DNA from 3 places in the Micromonospora sp. IBHARD003 genome. Region 1 is predicted to be linked to each of the others. Evidence: riboswitches for the same ligand, from Rfam matches in the RefSeq annotation. Region 1 holds a riboswitch; each other region holds the start of a gene.
The links. A riboswitch is a leader RNA that binds a small molecule or an ion and turns the genes downstream of it on or off. The one in region 1 is predicted to bind cobalamin.
Positions count from the first base shown of each region.

Region 2: another riboswitch for cobalamin. It lies ahead of ACTWOL_RS01900 (energy-coupling factor ABC transporter permease); the one in region 1 lies ahead of ACTWOL_RS08205 (cobalamin biosynthesis protein).
Region 3: another riboswitch for cobalamin. It lies ahead of ACTWOL_RS24940 (ribonucleoside-diphosphate reductase subunit alpha); the one in region 1 lies ahead of ACTWOL_RS08205 (cobalamin biosynthesis protein).

Region 1 is NZ_JBWBBX010000001.1:1,849,497-1,855,660, forward strand. Features, by position in the region: gene ACTWOL_RS08185 (alpha/beta hydrolase) at 1-172, opposite strand, end outside; gene ACTWOL_RS08190 (class II aldolase/adducin family protein) at 339-1,025, opposite strand; gene ACTWOL_RS08195 (inorganic phosphate transporter) at 1,200-2,444, shown strand; gene ACTWOL_RS08200 (hypothetical protein) at 2,486-2,707, shown strand; cobalamin riboswitch at 2,841-2,989, shown strand; gene ACTWOL_RS08205 (cobalamin biosynthesis protein) at 3,021-4,001, shown strand; gene ACTWOL_RS08210 (cobyric acid synthase) at 3,998-5,506, shown strand; gene ACTWOL_RS08215 (putative cobaltochelatase) at 5,655-6,164, shown strand, end outside.
Region 2 is NZ_JBWBBX010000001.1:468,282-474,445, forward strand. Features, by position in the region: gene ACTWOL_RS01880 (MFS transporter) at 120-1,574, shown strand; gene dhaK (dihydroxyacetone kinase subunit DhaK) at 1,848-2,840, shown strand; gene dhaL (dihydroxyacetone kinase subunit DhaL) at 2,877-3,497, shown strand; gene ACTWOL_RS01895 (PTS-dependent dihydroxyacetone kinase phosphotransferase subunit DhaM) at 3,494-3,892, shown strand; cobalamin riboswitch at 3,951-4,171, shown strand; gene ACTWOL_RS01900 (energy-coupling factor ABC transporter permease) at 4,202-4,903, shown strand; partial or broken gene ACTWOL_RS01905 (energy-coupling factor ABC transporter substrate-binding protein) at 4,900-5,205, shown strand; gene cbiQ (cobalt ECF transporter T component CbiQ) at 5,344-6,093, shown strand; gene ACTWOL_RS01915 (ATP-binding cassette domain-containing protein) at 6,090-6,164, shown strand, end outside.
Region 3 is NZ_JBWBBX010000001.1:5,596,070-5,602,233, reverse strand. Features, by position in the region: gene ACTWOL_RS24960 (GntR family transcriptional regulator) at 1-165, shown strand, start outside; gene ACTWOL_RS24955 (DUF3311 domain-containing protein) at 599-853, shown strand; gene mctP (monocarboxylate uptake permease MctP) at 916-2,475, shown strand; gene ACTWOL_RS24945 (GNAT family N-acetyltransferase) at 2,590-3,093, shown strand; cobalamin riboswitch at 3,159-3,343, shown strand; gene ACTWOL_RS24940 (ribonucleoside-diphosphate reductase subunit alpha) at 3,476-5,854, shown strand; gene ACTWOL_RS24935 (ribonucleotide-diphosphate reductase subunit beta) at 5,854-6,164, shown strand, end outside.

The DNA.
Region 1 (6,164 bases):
TGATACGGCCCGGACCCGTGGCGTGCACGGTGAGCCGGGGCTCGCCGGGCAGGGGACGGTCGGGCGTTGCCTTGAGTGCCGCATCGCTCGCGTACCGGCCGGCGGCGAGCGTCGCCGCGCCGAGACCGAGCAGGGTGGTGACGGTCGCTGCCGTCGCAGTAGCCGGGCGCACCGTTCCAGTGTCGGCAGGTCCCTGCCGGACTGCCAGTGGACGGGGGCACCACGGGTGACGGACCCACGACGTCACGCTTGTGCGCTCGTCGGCGCACTTGGCGGCTACGGGCAGCCGCGCCGACCCCGCTCGGGCAACGGCCGCCGGGGCCGGGGCCCTGCCGGGGTCAGCGCGGCTGCCCGTAGCCGCGGAGCCTGACGCGCACGTCGTCGACCTGGGCGGGCGAGAGCAGGGAGGGCTCCCGGCCGGGCACGGAGCTCGCGGCGAGCCAGACCCGGCACATCCACTCCAGCTGGGCCGTGCGGTCGTACGCCTGGTCGAGCGTGGCGCCATGGGTGACGGTTCCGTGGTTCCGGAGCAGACACCCCGTGCGGTTCCGGAGGGCGTCGAGGACATGGTCCGCGAGTTCCTGGCTGCCGTAGGGCGCGTACGGGGCGACACGGACGGGTCCGCCGAGGGCCGCCGCCATGTAGTGGATCAACGGCAGCTCGGTCACCAGCGTCGATACGGCGGTGGCATGCACCGCGTGGGTGTGCACGATGGCGGCCGCGTCCGTTCCGCGGTAGATCGCGAGGTGCATCGGCAGTTCGCTGGTGGGGGCCAGGTCGCCCAGCAGCCGGCTCCCGTCGAGATCCACGCCGAGGACGTCGTGGGGCCCGAGGCGTTCGTAGGGGACGCCGGTGGGTGTGACCAGGACGAGATCGCCCTCGTCGGTGGCGAGCCGTACGGAGACGTTGCCCGAGGTCCCGACCACGAGTCCGTCCGCCACGGTCCTGCGGGCGGTGGCCACGAGGTCCGCCCAGGCCTCCGCGATCGCGTTCTGCCGACGTGCGTTCCGCTGCTGCCCGCTCATGGGGATGATCATCTCAGCAGCCGGGCCCGAAGCACGACACCCGGCTCTTCCCCTCCCCAAGCGGAATGACCATACTCGTGTGGAGTCACTCCTGAGCCGCGTCGAGTTCACCTTCCGTTCACTCAGGTTGCTTACGTTCAACCAGCCACTGACATCCAATAGAAGCCTGGGTACATGGAAAACATCACGCTTCTCCTCGGGATCGTGATCATTACCGCTCTCGTGTTCGATTTCACGAACGGTTTCCACGACACAGCCAACGCGATGGCGACGACCATCTCGACCGGCGCACTCAGACCGAAGACGGCGGTGGCCATGTCCGCCGCGCTGAATCTCGTCGGCGCCTTCCTGTCCATCGAGGTCGCCAAGACGATCTCCGGCGGACTCATCAAGGAAGAGGGCATCCGCACCGAAGTGATCTTCGCGGCGCTCGTCGGCGCCATTCTGTGGAACCTCGTCACCTGGCTGCTCGGCCTGCCGTCCAGTTCGTCGCACGCCCTCTTCGGCGGTCTCATCGGCGCTGCCGTGATGTCCGCCGGGTTCTCGGCCGTGAACGGCGGGACGATCGTCACCAAGGTCCTGATCCCGGCCGTCGCCGCGCCGGTCGTCGCCGGACTGGCCGCGTTCCTCGCCACGAGGCTGACGTACAGGATCGGCAACGGGGCGGACGGCAAGGCCACGGCCGCCACATCGAAGGGGTACCGGGCGGGCCAGATCGCCTCCGCCGGTCTCGTCTCCCTCGCGCACGGCACGAACGACGCGCAGAAGACCATGGGCGTCATCACCCTGGCCCTGGTCACCGGCGGTGTCCTCGTCCCCGGCTCGAACCCCCCGATGTGGGTCATCGTCTCGGCCGGTCTGGCGATCGCCCTGGGCACCTACCTCGGTGGCTGGCGCATCATCCGCACCATGGGCAAGGGGCTGACCGACCTCCGGCCGCAGCAGGGCTTCGCCGCCCAGACCAGCGCCGCGACGGTCATCCTGGCCTCGTCCAACCTGGGCTTCTCGCTCTCCACCACCCAGTCCTGCTCCGGCGCGGTGATGGGTGCGGGTCTCGGCCGCAAGGGCGGTGTGGTCCGCTGGTCCACCGCCACCCGGATGTTCGTCGCCTGGGGTCTCACCCTGCCGGCCGCCGGTCTGGTGGGCGCCGCCGCCGAGTTCCTGACCAGCCAGGGCGCCTGGGGCACCGGCGCCGTCGCCGTCCTGCTCGTCTCGGGCTCGGCTGCGATCTGGGGTCTGTCGCGGCGCAAGCCGGTCGACCACACGAACGTGACCGACGACGAGATCGGTGAGGGCCCGGGTGTGGTCACCACCGCGATCGCGGCCGTGACCCCGCCGCCCACCGCGGCCGCGGAGCTGAAGGCCACCATCCCCGCTCCCGCGGGTGAGAACGCTCCCGCACCCACCGCCACGGTCTGACGGTCCAACGCTTTCACGGTCTAAGGAAGAAACGAATCAGCATGAAGATCGACTGGGCAGCTCTGGGCTCCGTCTTCGGCGTGAGCCTCGTCGTGACCGTCGCCCTGGTGGGCCTGTTCACCCTGGGCATCGCGGGTCTCTCCAAGCAGGAGGCCGCGGCCGCTCAGGGAGGTTCGGCCGGACTGGCCCGTACCGGCGCCTACGCGTGCTTCGCCCTGTGCGCGGCGGCCGTGGCGTACGGGATCTATCTGATCGTCGCCTGACGGTCCGCGGATACGACGGCGGGAGCCGGACACCCCTTCGGGAGTGTCCGGCTCCCGCTCTGCGTTCGCCGCTCCCGCGCCGGGTGTGGGACTGCGCACACTGTCCCGTCGCAGGTCAGAGGCGAGTTGACGGGTGTTCGCGGCCCATGGTGGACTTCCGGGGCCACTTACGGCGGCAGAAGAGGAAGCCGGTGCGAATCCGGCGCGGTCCCGCCACTGTCACGGGTGCACCCTTCACCGGGGCGCCCGGAGCCAGGAACTCTCTCCCGCCGGTCACGTCGAGCCAGGGCGCGGACCCTGAGTGAGGACGAACATGCCTGCCGAGCCGCGGGTGGTGGGGGGACTGCTCCCTGCCCTCACGTTCGCGTACGGGGCCACCGCCGGGCTCGCCGGTGACCTGGTACTCGGCGACCCCCGCCGAGGACATCCGGTCGCCGCGTTCGGCCGCGCCGCCGGCGCCGTCGAGCGACGACTCTGGCGCGACCACCGCGGTTGGGGCGCCCTGCACACCGTGGTGTGCGCCGGGGGCGCGATCGCCGCCGGGGCGCTGGCCGCCGCTTCCGTACGCCGTTCCCGAACCGCATCCCTCGCCCTGACCGCCGCGGCCACCTGGGCCGTCGTCGGCGGCACCACGCTCGGCCGGGAAGCCCGGGCGATCGGCGGGGCACTCTCGGCCGGCGATATCGAGGCCGCCCGGGAGCGGCTGCCCCATCTGTGCGGCCGCGATCCACAGGCGCTGGACGGCCCCGGAATCGCGCGCGCCGTCGTCGAGTCGGTCGCCGAGAACACCTCGGACGCGGTGGTCGGCGCGCTGGTGTGGGGTGCCGTCGCCGGAGTCCCCGGCCTGGTGGGCTTCCGTGCCGTGAACACCCTGGACGCCATGGTGGGCCACAAATCCGTCCGCTACCGGCGCTACGGCTGGGCGTCGGCCCGGCTCGACGACCTCGCGGGCTGGCCCGGCGCCCGGCTCACCGCGGGCCTCGCGGTGCTGGTCGGCGGCGATCCCCGTGGGGCGGCCCGGGCCTGGCGTACGGACGCCGCGAAGCACCCGAGCCCCAACGCGGGCCCGGTGGAGGCATCGTTCGCGGGGGCCCTCGGGGTACGTCTCGGGGGAACGCTCTCGTACGGCGGGCGCGTCGAGCACCGGCCCGTCCTCAACGGGACGGGCCGCGCCGTCGCGGTGGGGGATGTCGAGCGTGCGGTGCGGCTGTCGCGCCGCGTGGGCGTGCTGGCGCTCGCGGTCTGCGCGGGCGCACGGATCGCCGTCGGGGCGATGAGGGGGAGGCGGAAGTGAACGGCGGAGGACTGCTGGTCGCCGGTACCACGTCGGACGCGGGCAAGAGCGTCGTCACGGCGGGGATCTGCCGGTGGCTGGTGCGCCAGGGTGTGAAGGTCGCCCCCTTCAAGGGGCAGAACATGTCGCTCAACTCCTTCGTCACCCGCGAGGGCGCCGAGATCGGCCGGGCGCAGGCCATGCAGGCGCAGGCGGCGCGGGTGGAGCCTTCGGCGCTCATGAACCCGGTGCTGCTCAAACCGGGCAGCGACCGCTCGAGCCAGGTCGTGCTGATGGGCAAGCCGGTGGGCGAGCTGAGCGCGCGCGGCTACCACGGAGGCAGACAGCAGGCGCTGTTCGAGCCGGTCGTGGAGTGCCTGGAGAAGCTGCGGAGCACCTACGACGCCGTCATCTGCGAGGGCGCGGGCAGCCCCGCCGAGATCAATCTGCGCCGCACCGACATCGTGAACATGGGCATCGCGCGGGCCGCGCGCCTTCCCGTCGTGGTGGTCGGGGACATCGACCGGGGCGGGGTCTTCGCCCAGTTCTTCGGCACGACCGCGCTGCTGGCCCCGGAGGACCAGGAACTGGTCGCGGGCTATCTGGTCAACAAGTTCCGCGGCGATGTGACGCTGCTGGAGCCGGGTCTGGAGATGCTGTACGGGCTGACCGGGCGGCGGACGTTCGGGGTGCTGCCGTACGCGCACGGACTCGGCATCGACGAGGAGGACGGACTGCGGGTCTCGCTGCGGGGCACCGTGCGCGAGTCCGTCGTCGCCCCGCCGGTGGGCGAGGACGTGCTGCGGGTCGCGGTCTGCGCCGTGCCGCTGATGTCCAACTTCACCGATGTGGACGCGCTGGCCGCCGAACCGGGCGTGGTGGTGCGCTTCGTGGACCGCCCCGAGGAACTGACCGACGCCGACCTGGTGGTGCTGCCCGGCACCCGCGGCACGGTGAAGGCGCTCGACTGGCTGCGCGAGCGCGGGCTCGCGGACGCGATCGCCCGGCGGGCCGCCGACGGCAGGCCGGTACTGGGCATCTGTGGCGGTTTCCAGGCTCTGGGCGACCGCATCGAGGACGACGTGGAGTCACGCGCGGGCAAGGTCGGGGGCCTCGGGCTGCTGCCCGTGCGGGTGCGGTTCGCGCGCGAGAAGACCCTGGCCCGGCCGGTGGGCGAGGCGCTCGGCGAGCGGGTCGAGGGCTATGAGATCCACCATGGCGTCGCCGAAGTACTGGGTGGAGAGCCCTTTCTGGACGGCTGCCGGGTCGGGGCCGTCTGGGGCACCCACTGGCACGGCTCGCTGGAGAGCGACGGCTTCCGGCGGGCCTTCCTCCGGGAGGTGGCCGCGGCTGCCGGGCGCCGGTTCGTCCCGGCGCCGGACACCCGCTTCGGTCTGCTGCGCGAGGAGCAACTCGACCGTCTCGGCGATCTGATCGAGGAGCACGCCGACACCGCGGCCCTGCTCGAGCTGATCGAGCGCGGCGCGCCCGCGGGTCTGCCCTTCGTCCCTCCGGGTGCCCCATGAGGCGGGGATTCCCGGCCCTGTCCGGGCGAAGGCGAACGAACGCATCCATGTGCCGACCAGGTCCTGTCCGGGCGATCTTCGAGGACCGGAGAAGATCGCCCGGACAGGACCCGGGCGCGAACCGTAAGGAACGGGAGGACCGGAACGTATGAGTGGTGCTGTGCACTACCCCTTCACCGCGATCGTCGGCATGGACGATCTGCGGCTGGGACTGCTGCTGAACGCGGTTTCGCCCGCGGTCGGAGGCGTCCTCGTACGCGGCGAGAAGGGCACCGCCAAGTCGACCGCCGTGCGCGCCCTCGCGGCACTGATGCCGGATGTGGAGGTCGTCGCCGGCTGCCGCTTCTCCTGCGCTCCCGGCGCCCCGGATCCGGGGTGCCCGGACGGGCCCCACGAGGAGGCGCCCGGCACGGCCCGCCCCACCCGGATGGTGGAACTGCCCGTCGGCGCCTCGGAGGACCGGCTGGTGGGGGCGCTCGACATCGAGCGCGCCCTCGCCGAAGGCGTCAAGGCCTTCGAGCCGGGTCTGCTCGCGGACGCGCACCGGGGCGTGCTCTACGTCGACGAGGTCAATCTCCTCCACGACCATCTGGTGGACCTGCTGCTGGACGCGGCAGCGATGGGCGCCTCGTACGTGGAGCGCGAAGGCGTCTCCGTA
Region 2 (6,164 bases), 1.4 Mb from region 1:
GTTCCTCCCCGTGGCCTTGACTCGGCGCTGGCCGTCCGCCGCCGACCCGCGGCACCGGCCCTTGCGCCGTCGACCGAAGCAAGCACAGACCGGCTTGGGGGGCGTTCACCGTGCCCTTGGTGACCAACGGAGCTCCCGGCAGCCTGCCGTCACTCGGCGCCGCACTCGACAACTCCGCGATGTCACGGCTGCATCTGAGGTTCTGGCTGCTGGCCGGCCTCGGGATCATGCTCGACGGGTTCGACTTCTTCATCATCGGCGTGGCGAATCCTCTGATCGCCAGGGACTTCGGCGTGGGCGCCGCCGAGCAGGGACTGCTCTCGGCGGCCGCGATCGTCGGCGCCGCGCTCGGCGCCGCGCTCCTGGGCCCCCTCGGCGACCGGCTCGGACGCAGCCGGATCTTCCGGATCGACCTGTGGTTGTTCGTCGTCTTCTCGGTCGCGTGCGCCTGTGCCTGGGACGTCTGGTCCCTGATCGTGTTCCGGCTGCTGCTGGGGGTGGCCGTGGGACTGGACTACCCGATCGCGGCGAGCTACCTGGCGGAAATCCTGCCCACCCGCGCCCGCGGACGGTGGCTCGTCGGCGCGTTCAGCCTGCAGGCGGCGGGCATCCTGCTGGGGTCGGCCGTCGGAGTGGTGGTGCTGCTCCTGCTGCCCGACATCCACTCGTGGCGGCTCATGCTGGGATTCGGGGTACTGCCCGCCCTGCTCATCATCGTGCTGCGCCGGAAGATGCCCGAGAGCCCTCGCTGGCTCGCCCGCAACGGCCACGAGCAGGAGGCGTGCGAGGTGGGCCGGGCGATGACGGGGCACGAGATCAGGCTGACGCGGAGGGACCGTGAGCGCCATGCGCCGCCGCCGGAAGGGCTCCAGGCCTTCGTCCAGCCTCAGTTGTTCTCGCGCCGGCTCGTGCGGCGTACGGTCTTCACCGCCGTGCCCTGGTTCCTGATGGACATCGCGACCTACGGCGTGGGCATCTTCACCCCGACGCTGCTCGCCGGCTTCGCGCTGGGCGGTGCGAACGCCACCTTCATCGCCGACGACATCGCGTCCACCGAGGGCACGGCCGCCCTGGACGTCTTCCTGGTCATCGGATTCCTGCTGGCGATCGTGCTGGTCGACCGGGTGGGCAGGATCCCTCTCCAGCTCGCCGGCTTCGCGATGATAACGCTGGCGCTGGCCCTGCTGGGGGTGTCGGACCAGTTGCCCGGCGGCTCCCCGTCCCACCTCGTCGTGGTCTTCACCGCGTTCGCCGTGTTCAACGTCTTCATGAACATGGGCCCCAACGCGACGACGTTCGCCCTGCCCGCCGAGGTCTTCCCCGTGGACGTACGGGCCGCGGGCCACGGCTTCGCGGCCGGCTGCGGAAAGCTCGGCGCCGCACTGGGCACGTTCCTCTTCCCGGTGCTCCTCGCGGACATCGGCCAGAGCGCACTGCTGTACGGGATCGCGGCGACGAGCGCGCTCGCCTTCGTCGTCACCCTCGTCTTCCGTATCGAGCCGGCCGGACACTCGCTCGACGAGCTCACCGGTGAGGAAGCGACCGCCGTCGCACCGCGCGTCACACCGCCGTAGTCCCCCGTGGTGGCGGCTGCGGTTCGCCGGCCTCCGGCGCGGCGGCCCGCGGTGTGCGTAGCCGGCCGGGAAGCTGGGCAGGACCGACTGGTCCCCATCCGGACCGCACAGGAGCGGCAGCCGGCCGGGCCGAGGGTGCCGGTCCCGGGCGGGTCCCTGCGGGGCGACGATACGGCGCCCCCTGGCGACACAAGATCAATAAGTCGCGGCGCACGGCCTGACCTGGGAAAATACTGATACGGCGATCGACGTACGTCTCACCTGGAGGTAGCGATGAAGATGCTCATCAATGTGCCGGAGACGGTCGTCGCGGATGGGCTGCGGGGCATGGCCGCGGCGCATCCCGGACTGCGGGTGGACGTCGAGAACCGGGTGGTGGTGCGCGCAGACTCACCCGTCGCCGGGAAGGTGGGGCTGGTGTCCGGGGGCGGGTCCGGGCACGAGCCTCTGCACGGCGGGTTCGTGGGTCTGGGGATGCTCGCCGCGGCATGCCCGGGTGAGGTGTTCACCTCGCCCGTACCCGACCAGATGGTGCGGGCCGCGGCGGCGGTCGACAGCGGCGCCGGGGTGCTGTTCGTGGTCAAGAACTACACCGGAGACGTCCTGAACTTCGACATGGCGGCGGAACTGGCCGAGGACGAGGGCATCCAGATCGCGAAGGTGCTGGTGAACGACGACGTGGCGGTGACGGACAGCCTCTACACGGCCGGCCGGCGCGGGACCGGCGCGACGCTGTTCGTGGAGAAGATCGCGGGGGCGGCGGCCGAGGAGGGCGCGCCGCTGGAGCGCGTCGAGTCGGTCGCGCGCGAGGTGAACGCACGGTCACGGAGCTTCGGTGTGGCGCTGACCGCGGTGACGACGCCGGCCAAGGGATCCCCGACCTTCGATCTGCCGGCCGGTGAGCTGGAGCTCGGCATCGGTATCCACGGCGAGCCCGGCCGGGAACGCCGTCCGATGATGACGTCCCGGGAGATCGCGGACTTCGCGGTCGACGCCGTCCTGGAGGACCTGAAGCCGTCCAGTCCCGTTCTGGTACTCGTCAACGGGATGGGGGCGACGCCGCTGCTGGAGCTGTACGGCTTCAACGCCGAGGTGCACCGGGTGCTCGGCGAGCGGGGCGTGCCGGTGGCCCGTACGCTCGTCGGAAACTACGTGACGTCGCTCGACATGGCCGGCTGCTCGGTGTCGATCTGTGCGATGGACGAGGAACTGCTGCGGCTGTGGGACGCGCCGGTCGAGACCCCGGCGCTTCGGTGGGGCCGCTGATCCATGGAAGCTGTGAAACCGGGAGAAGGAGTGCCTGTGCTCGACACCGGGTTCTTCCGCAGTTGGATGTACGCCGTGGCCGACGCGATGAACCGTGAGGCCGCGCAACTCACCGAACTCGACGCGGCGATCGGCGACGCGGACCACGGCACCAACATGCAGCGCGGTTTCACCGCCGTCAGGGCCGCGCTGGAGACGGACGCACCGGACACCCCGGCTGCCGTACTGGTGCTGTCCGGACGGCAGTTGATCTCCACGGTCGGCGGGGCGGCGGGGCCGTTGTACGGAACGCTGCTGCGGCGCGCGGGCAAGATGCTCGGCGACGACCCGGAGGTGTCACGGGAGCAGCTCGCGGACGCGCTGCGGGCCGGCGTCGCGGCGGTGGCCCAGCTCGGCGGTGCGAGGGCCGGGGACAAGACCATGCTGGATGCGCTGGAGCCGGCCGTGGAGGCTCTGGACGAGTCGTTCCCTGCCGCGCGGGAAGCTGCCGGTGAGGGTGCCCGGGCGACCGTGCCGATGCAGGCGCGCAAGGGCCGGGCCAGCTATCTCGGTGAGCGGAGCATCGGGCACCAGGACCCGGGAGCGACGTCCGCGGCCCTGCTGATCGCCGCCCTCGCGCAGACCGCGGCCGACACGGGTTCCGGGGAGGCCTCGTGAGCTTCGTGGGCATCGTCCTCGTCTCGCACAGCGCGGAGGTCGCCGCCTCCGTCGCCGCGATGGCCAGGGGGCTGTCGGGCGGTGGCGAGGCTCCCATCGCGGCTGCCGGAGGCACGCCCGACGGCGGACTCGGCACCAGCTCGGAACTGATCACGAGGGCGGCCGCGGAGGTGGACCGGGGCGCCGGGGTCGCCGTACTGGCCGACCTCGGCAGTGCCGTGCTGACCGTGAAGACCCTGCTGGCCGAGGGCGGCGAACTGCCCGAAGGCACCCGGCTGGTGGACGCGCCGTTCACCGAGGGCGCGATCGCGGCGCTCGTCACGGCCTCCGCCGGCGCCGGCCTGGACGCCGTGGTGGCGGCGGCGACGGAAGCGTACGGCTACCGGAAGGTGTAGGGCTTTTCGTGCGACCGGGGGGCGTACGCCGGGCGCCCGCCGGGCGGGTGCATCCGTGCGCGCTTGTGATGATCCAGGTCAAAGCATTAGTGTCGCAACGCCTTGGTGAACGGGAAACCGGTGGAGTACCGGTGCGGCCCTCGCCACTGTGATCGGGAAGTCCGGCTCCATCCGAGGAGGAAGCCACTGGACGGCCGCGGGTGACCGTTGCCTCCGGGAAGGCCGAGCCGGGCGGCAGGACCCGTCAGCCAGGAGACCGGCCGGGGCGCGTTGTCCATCCACGAGGTGCTGGAGAAGGTCTCCCCAACCATGCATATAGCCGAGGGGTATCTGCCCCCGTTGCACGCGGCCGCCTGGGGCGCCGCGTCCGCCCCGTTCGTGATCCACGGAGTGCGGGCACTCACCCGGGAAGTCAAGGCCCATCCCGAGTCGACCCTGCTGCTGGGCGCGGCCGGTGCCTTCACGTTCGTCCTGTCGGCCCTCAAGCTGCCCTCGGTGACGGGCAGTTGCTCCCACCCGACCGGGACCGGACTCGGCGCGATCCTGTTCAGACCTCCGGTGACGGCCGTGCTGGGGACGATCACCCTGCTGTTCCAGGCACTGCTGCTGGCGCACGGTGGGCTCACCACGCTCGGCGCCAATGTCTTCTCCATGGCGATCGTCGGTCCGTGGGCCGGATACGGGATCTACCGGCTGCTGCGGCGGTTCGAACTGCCGCTGATGGTCTGTGTGTTCGCGGGCGCGTTCGTGGCGGACCTGTCCACGTACTGCGTCACCAGCGTGCAGTTGGCCCTGGCCTTCCCCGACCCGGGAAGCGGTGTCATGGGCGCGCTCGCCAAGTTCGGCGGCATCTTCGCGGTCACCCAGATCCCGCTCGCGGTCAGCGAGGGCCTGCTCACCGTGCTGGTGATGCGGCTGCTGGTGCAGTCCAGCAAGGGTGAGCTGACCCGCCTCGGTGTGCTGCTCCAGGGCGGAGAGCGGGACAACACCAAGGAGGGCACGGTCCGATGAGCCGCAACGCGAAGATCAATACCCTGCTGCTCGCGCTGGTGGCGGCGCTGGCCGTGCTCCCGCTCGTACTGGGGCTCGGCGACCACAAGGAGGAGCCGTTCACCGGCGCCGACGCCGAGGCCGAGACCGCCATCACCGAGCTGCAGCCCGACTACGAGCCCTGGTTCGCCCCGCTGTACGAACCGCCGTCCGGCGAGATCGAGTCGGCGCTGTTCGCCCTGCAGGCGGCACTCGGCGCCGGGGTACTGGCGTACTACTTCGGGCTGCGCAAGGGGCGCCGGCAGGGCGAGGCCCGGGCACAGGCGCGCACGGCGGCGCCCGGGCACACCGGAGCGGACGAGACGGCGGCCGCGGCCTCCACCACCGGGAGCACGCCCACCGGGGGAGCGTTCACCGGGGGCGCGGACTCCCCCGCCGACCGGACCACGGCGTGACGGCCGGTGCTGCCGATCGACGCGGCGGCGCACAGCAGCCGCTGGCGCCGCCGCCATCCCTGGGACAAGGCCGTCCTCGGTTTCGGCCTGACGGTCTGCGCCATCTCGCTGCCGCCGTGGCCCGGCGCCGTACTGGTCGCGGGCGCGACCCTCGCGGTGCTGCTCGGACCGGCCGGGGTGGCGCCGCGGCTGCTGTGGCGGGCCTGGCGGGTGCCGCTCGGATTCTGTGTGACGGGCGCGGTGCCGCTGCTGTTCGCGGTGGGCGGGCCCGACGGACTGGTGGCGCTCGCACCTGACGGGCCGCTGCACGCGGTGCGACTGCTGCTGAGGACGTCCGCGGCCTCGCTCGGGGTGCTGCTGTTCGCGTTCACCACACCGGTGTCGGACGTGCTGCCCCGGCTGGTGCGCGCCGGCGTACCGGCGCCGGTGGTCGATGTGGCCCTGGTGATGTACCGGATCGGTTTTCTGCTGCTCGACGCGGTGCAGCAGATCCGCCAGGCGCAGGCCGCACGTCTCGGCCACACCAGCCGTGCGGCGACCTGGCGTTCCCTCGCGGGCCTCGGGGCGACCGCGTTCGTCCGCGCCTTCGACCGCGCCCAGCGGCTCCAGACGGGGCTCGCCGGGCGCGGCTACGACGGGACCCTGCGGGTCCTGGTCCCCCAGACGCCGGTGTCCCCGCGCTTCCTCGCCGTCTCGGGCGCCCTTCTCGCGTCGATCGTGGCACTCACCCTCGTACTGGAAAGGTCCGTTCTATGACTGCGCCCCCGGGTCACCGGGCCTTGTCCCCCGTCGTGGAGCTGGTCGGTGCGGGCTATGCGTACGCCGAC
Region 3 (6,164 bases), 3.7 Mb from region 1:
CCACGCGAAGCCGGGCTGCTCGGAACGGACGTGGGCCTGCCGATGCTGATGCTGTCGCGGCACTCGCTGGACAGAAACGGCGAACCGGTCGAATGGGTGCGCTCGGTGTACCGCGGCGACCGCTACAAGTTCGTGGCACGGCTGCGGCGACCGGAGGCGGACTGACGTCTGCCCGCCCCTGGAAGCCGGGACCGGATCCCAGGGCCGGCTCCCGGGGCGGGGCGCACCTCCGGACGAGTCAAGTCCCCCGGCATCAACGATCAGCCGAGCGGTCGGATTCAGCCGACGAGTGGTCAATTTCGGCTGCTCAACGGCATCAGGACCATTTGGCGATTACCTCGTCCGTTATCCGGACCAGGGTTCCCTCGGGCGCAAGGCTCGCCTAGATTGCCTGCGCGTCAGAGGTCGCGCGGACAGGCAGGGCGGAGCAAGGAGCGAGACGAAGGCCGAGTCCGGCAGGCGGAGGAGGCGGGCGCAGCGGCGCTGCGTGCGACGACGACGGCGCCGGGCGAGAGCCATCGACCTGCGACGCCGCCCGGCCTGTCCGCGCGACCTCGTCACATCAGCAAAGCTGATCGGCGAGGGGACGGAATCGCTCATGTCCGAAGTATCCGCAGAAAGAAAACGGACCGTCACCCCAGTACGGGTCGTGGTGGCCGTCTGCCTGGTCGCGCCGTTCGTGGCGATGCTCTGGGTCGGCTCGTACGCGAAGACCGACCCGGCCGTCGCCGGGATCCCGTTCTTCTACTGGTACCAGATGCTCTGGGTCGTCATCTCGACCGCGCTGACGATGGTCGCGTACCGGCTGTGGCAGCGTGACCAGCGCGCCCGCGGGGAAGGGGCGTCGAAGTGAAGGACGGTGTGAACGGCGTCGCACTCGCCGTCTTCGTCTTCTTCTTCCTGGCCGTCACGGTCATGGGCTTCCTGGCCTCGCGCTGGCGCAGGGCCGAGAACGAGCACAGCCTGGACGAATGGGGCCTGGGCGGACGCTCGTTCGGCACCTGGGTCACCTGGTTCCTGCTCGGCGGCGACCTCTATACGGCGTACACCTTCGTCGCCGTACCCGCGGCGATCTACGCGGCGGGCGCGGCCGGCTTCTTCGCGGTGCCGTACACCATCCTGGTCTACCCGCTGATCTTCACCTTCCTGCCGCGGCTCTGGTCGGTCTCGCACCGGCACGGCTATGTGACGACATCGGACTTCGTCCGCGGGCGCTTCGGCTCCAAGGGGCTGTCCCTCGCGGTCGCGGTCACGGGCATCCTGGCGACGATGCCGTACATCGCCCTGCAACTCGTCGGCATCCAGGCCGTGCTGGACGTCATGGGTGTCGGCGGCGGCGAGAACACCCACTGGTTCGTCAAGGACCTGCCGCTGCTGATCGCCTTCGGTGTCCTCGCCGCGTACACGTACTCGTCCGGTCTGCGGGCGCCCGCGCTGATCGCCTTCGTCAAGGACACCCTGATCTACCTCGTGATCACGGTCGCCATCATCTACATCCCGATCAAACTGGGTGGCTTCGACGACGTCTTCGCCAAGGCGGGCGAGGCGTACGCCCAGATCAACCCGGCGACCGACAAACCACGCGGCGCTCTGGTGCCCGGGGAGATGGGCCAGTGGGGTTACGCCACGCTGGCTCTCGGATCCGCCCTGGCGCTGTTCATGTACCCCCACTCGATCACCGCCACGCTGTCCTCGCGCAGCCGCGACGTGATCCGGCGCAACACGACGATACTTCCGCTCTATTCGCTGATGCTGGGGCTGCTGGCCCTGCTCGGATTCATGGCGATCGCCGCCGGGGTCAAGGTGACCAACGGTCAGCTCGCCATTCCGCAGCTGTTCGAGAACATGTTCCCCGACTGGTTCGCGGGCGTGGCCTTCGCGGCCATCGGCATCGGCGCGCTGGTGCCGGCCGCGATCATGTCGATCGCCGCGGCCAATCTGTTCACCCGCAACATCTACAAGGACTTCCTGAAGCCGGACGCGACACCGGAGCAGGAGACCAGGGTGTCGAAGCTGGTGTCGCTGCTGGTGAAGGTGGGCGCCCTGGTCTTCGTCCTCACGATGGACAAGACGGTCGCCATCAACTTCCAGCTGCTGGGCGGCATCTGGATCCTCCAGACCTTCCCCGCACTGGTCGGAGGCCTGTTCACCCGCTGGTGCCACCGCTGGGCGCTGCTCGCCGGCTGGGCCGTCGGAATGATCTACGGCACGGTGGCGGCCTACGGTGTCGCGAGCCCGACGCAGAAGCACTTCGGCGGATCCTCGGCCGAGATCCCGGGCATCGGTGAGATCGGTTACATCGGTCTGACCGCCTTTGTGCTCAATGTGCTCGTGACGGTCGTCCTCACCTTCGTGCTGCGTGCCGTGAAGGCGCCGGACGGCGTCGACGAGACGTCCCCGGAGGACTACACGGCGGACGCGGGTGACCCGGGAGTCGAGACGGAGGCCCCGAAGCTGACCGCCGCGACGCACTGAGACATCCGGCACCGCTGACCCGCCTGCGCGCCTGGCCGCCGTCCCCCTCAAGGGCGGCGGCCAGGCGCCGTTTTCCGGTGTACACGTTCTCCTCGTGTAGGACAGACTGCCGGGATGGATGTGACCATCAGGCCGGTGGAGACGGAGGAGTACGACGCTCTCGGGGAGCTCACCGCACAGACCTATCTGGCGGACGGACTGCTGACCTTCGGGGACGAGGACCCCTATCTCCCCGTACTGCGGGACACGGCAGGCAGGGCCGCGCAGTCCGAGGTGCTGGTCGCCACCGACGGCTCGGGACGGCTGCTCGGCGGGGTGGCTTTCACGCCCGGCGCACGGCCCTACGCCAACATCGCACGGAAGGACGAGGCCGAGTTCCGGATGCTGGTCGTCGCCACCGAGGCACGCAGGCGTGGCGTCGGGGAGGCGCTCGTCATGGCGTGCGTCGAGCGGGCCCGAGCTCTCGAAGGGTGCCGCCGACTGGTGCTGTCGACCGATCGGCAGATGCGCGCGGCACACCGCATATACGAGCGGCTGGGCTTCGTACGGACCCCCGATCGTGACTGGGTACCGATAGCGGGCCTGGATCCCCTGCTGACGTACGCGCTTGAGCTCTGAGAACCGACACTTCGGGGTGAGTCACGCGACCGCGACACAACATGTGGGGTGCGCGGCATCGCCCCGCCCCTACATGTATGCTCGACTCCGTTGCCGCAGCAGGGGAATCCGGTGGAAATCCGGAACTGTCCCGCAACGGTGAGTCGGTCTGCATTCGTTCCTTTCGCGTACCCATGAGGCGTGCCCATGCGTACGCGTCCGCGAGTGCACACCCACGAGTCCGAGGACCTGTCGGCAACGCACCCGGTCCGTCCGGCCCGGGTGCCGAGACGTCCGGGCCTCGCGGATCAGGCTGGTGGACGCGGTGCGTTGTGCTGCCCAGACACATGCCCGCATTCCGCCTCCCCCGCCGGCCCCGAGCCGAGTGAGGGAGAGCACCCCCGTGACCATCGCGCCGCCAGATCCTGCTTCAGCGCAGCTCGCCGATGGGCCAGGAACCGCGCTGCTGCGGCTTCTGACCGACCTCACCGCCGACCTCCCCGACACCGACCCCGGACGGGTCGCGGGTGCCGCGCTCCGGGGACGTCACTCGGGCTCGGACGAGGCCGAACTGCGGGAGCTGGCCACCGAGGCGGCCGCCGGGCTGATCGCGGAGGACCCGGCGTACTCGCGGCTCGCGGCCCGGCTGCTCACCCTCACCATCGCCGAGGAGGCGGCCTCGCAGGGCGCCACCGGCTTCTCCGGCTCGATCGCGGTCGGCCACCGCGAGGCACTGATCGCGGACCGCACGGCTGCCTTCGTCGAGGCCCATACCGCCCGTCTCGACGGGCTGATCGACCCGGCCGCCGACGACCGCTTCGGTTACTTCGGACTGCGCACCCTCTACAGCCGCTACCTGCTGCGCCACCCGCTCACCCGCAAGGTGATCGAGACCCCGCAGCAGTTCATGCTGCGCGTGGCCTGCGGTCTCGCCGAGGACGAGTCGGCGCACGCCGTCGACGAAGTCGCCGCGCTGTACGGGCTGATGAGCCGGCTGGACTATCTGCCGTCCTCGCCGACGCTCTTCAACTCCGGCACCCGGCACCCCCAGATGTCCTCCTGCTATCTGCTGGACTCGCCGCTGGACGAGCTGGACTCGATCTACGACCGCTACCACCAGGTGGCACGGCTGTCGAAGCACGCGGGCGGCATCGGTCTGTCGTACTCCCGCATCCGCTCCCGCGGTTCGCTGATCCGCGGCACCAACGGGCACTCCAACGGCATCGTGCCGTTCCTGCGCACGCTGGACTCGTCGGTCGCCGCCGTCAACCAGGGCGGCCGGCGCAAGGGCGCGGCCTGCGTCTACCTCGAGACCTGGCACGCGGACATCGAGGAGTTCCTGGAGCTCCGCGACAACACGGGCGAGGAGGCGCGGCGTACGCACAACCTCAACCTGGCGCACTGGATCCCGGACGAGTTCATGCGCCGGGTGAACGCCGACGCCGAGTGGTCGCTGTTCTCCCCCGCGGACGTCCCCGAGCTGGTGGACCTGTGGGGCGACGAGTTCGACGCCGCCTACCGCAAGGCGGAGGAGGCGGGCCTCGCCCGCAGGACGATCCCGGCCCGCGACCTGTACGGCCGGATGATGCGGACCCTCGCCCAGACCGGAAACGGCTGGATGACGTTCAAGGACGCGTCGAATCGCACCGCGAACCAGACCGCGGAGCCCGGCACCGTCGTCCACTCCTCCAACCTCTGCACCGAGATCATCGAGGTCACGAACGACGGCGAGACGGCCGTCTGCAACCTCGGCTCGGTCAACCTGGGCGCGTTCGTGACCCCCGGGGGCTCCATCGACTGGGAGCGGCTGGACGAGACCGTCCGCACGGCCGTGACCTTCCTCGACCGGGTCGTGGACATCAACTTCTACCCGACCGAGCAGGCCGGCCGCTCCAACGCCAAGTGGCGCCCGGTGGGCCTGGGCGCGATGGGTCTCCAGGACGTCTTCTTCAAGCTGCGGCTGCCCTTCGACTCCGCCGAGGCGAAGGCACTGTCCACCCGGATCGCCGAGCGGATCATGCTGGCGGCGTACGAGGCGTCCTGCGACCTCGCCGAGCGGGGCGGCCCGCTGCCCGCCTGGGAGCAGACCCGCACGGCGCGCGGTGTGCTGCACCCGGACCACTACGGCGTCGAGCTCAACTGGCCCGAGCGGTGGGCCGCCCTGCGCGAGCGGGTCGCCACCACGGGGATGCGCAACTCCCTGCTGCTCGCCATCGCCCCGACCGCGACCATCGCGTCGATCGCGGGCGTGTACGAGTGCATCGAGCCGCAGGTCTCCAACCTGTTCAAGCGCGAGACGCTGTCGGGCGAGTTCCTCCAGGTCAACTCGTACCTGGTGGATGAGCTCAAGCAGCTGGGCGTGTGGGACGCCCAGACCCGTGAGGCGCTGCGCGACTCCAGCGGCTCGGTGCAGGGCCTCAACTGGATTCCGGCGGAGGTGCGGGAGCTGTACCGCACGGCCTGGGAGATCCCGCAGCGCGGCCTGATCGACATGGCCGCGGCGCGCACCCCGTTCCTGGACCAGTCGCAGTCGCTGAACCTGTTCATGGAGACGCCGACCATCGGCAAGCTCAGCTCGATGTACGCGTATGCCTGGAAGCAGGGCCTGAAGACGACGTACTACCTGCGTTCGCGCCCGGCGACCCGGATCGCCCGTGCCGCGTCCGGCACGCCGGCGGCGGTCACCGCGGCCCCCACCATTCCCGTCCAGCAGGCCGCTCCCGACGCGGACGCCATCGCCTGCTCCCTTGAGAACCCCGAGTCCTGCGAGGCCTGCCAGTAATGTCCACCGAAGCCACCACCGCCACGACGGCGCGCGAGAAGAATCTGCTCGACCCCGGCTTCGAGCTGACGCTCCGCCCGATGCGCTACCCGGACTTCTACGAGCGCTACCGGGACGCGATCAAGAACACCTGGACGGTCGAGGAGGTCGACCTCCACTCCGACGTCGCGGACCTGGCCAAGCTCTCCCCCGGTGAGCAGCATCTGATCGGCCGTCTGGTCGCGTTCTTCGCGACCGGCGACTCGATCGTCGCGAACAACCTGGTGCTCACCCTCTACAAGCACATCAACTCCCCCGAGGCGCGGCTGTA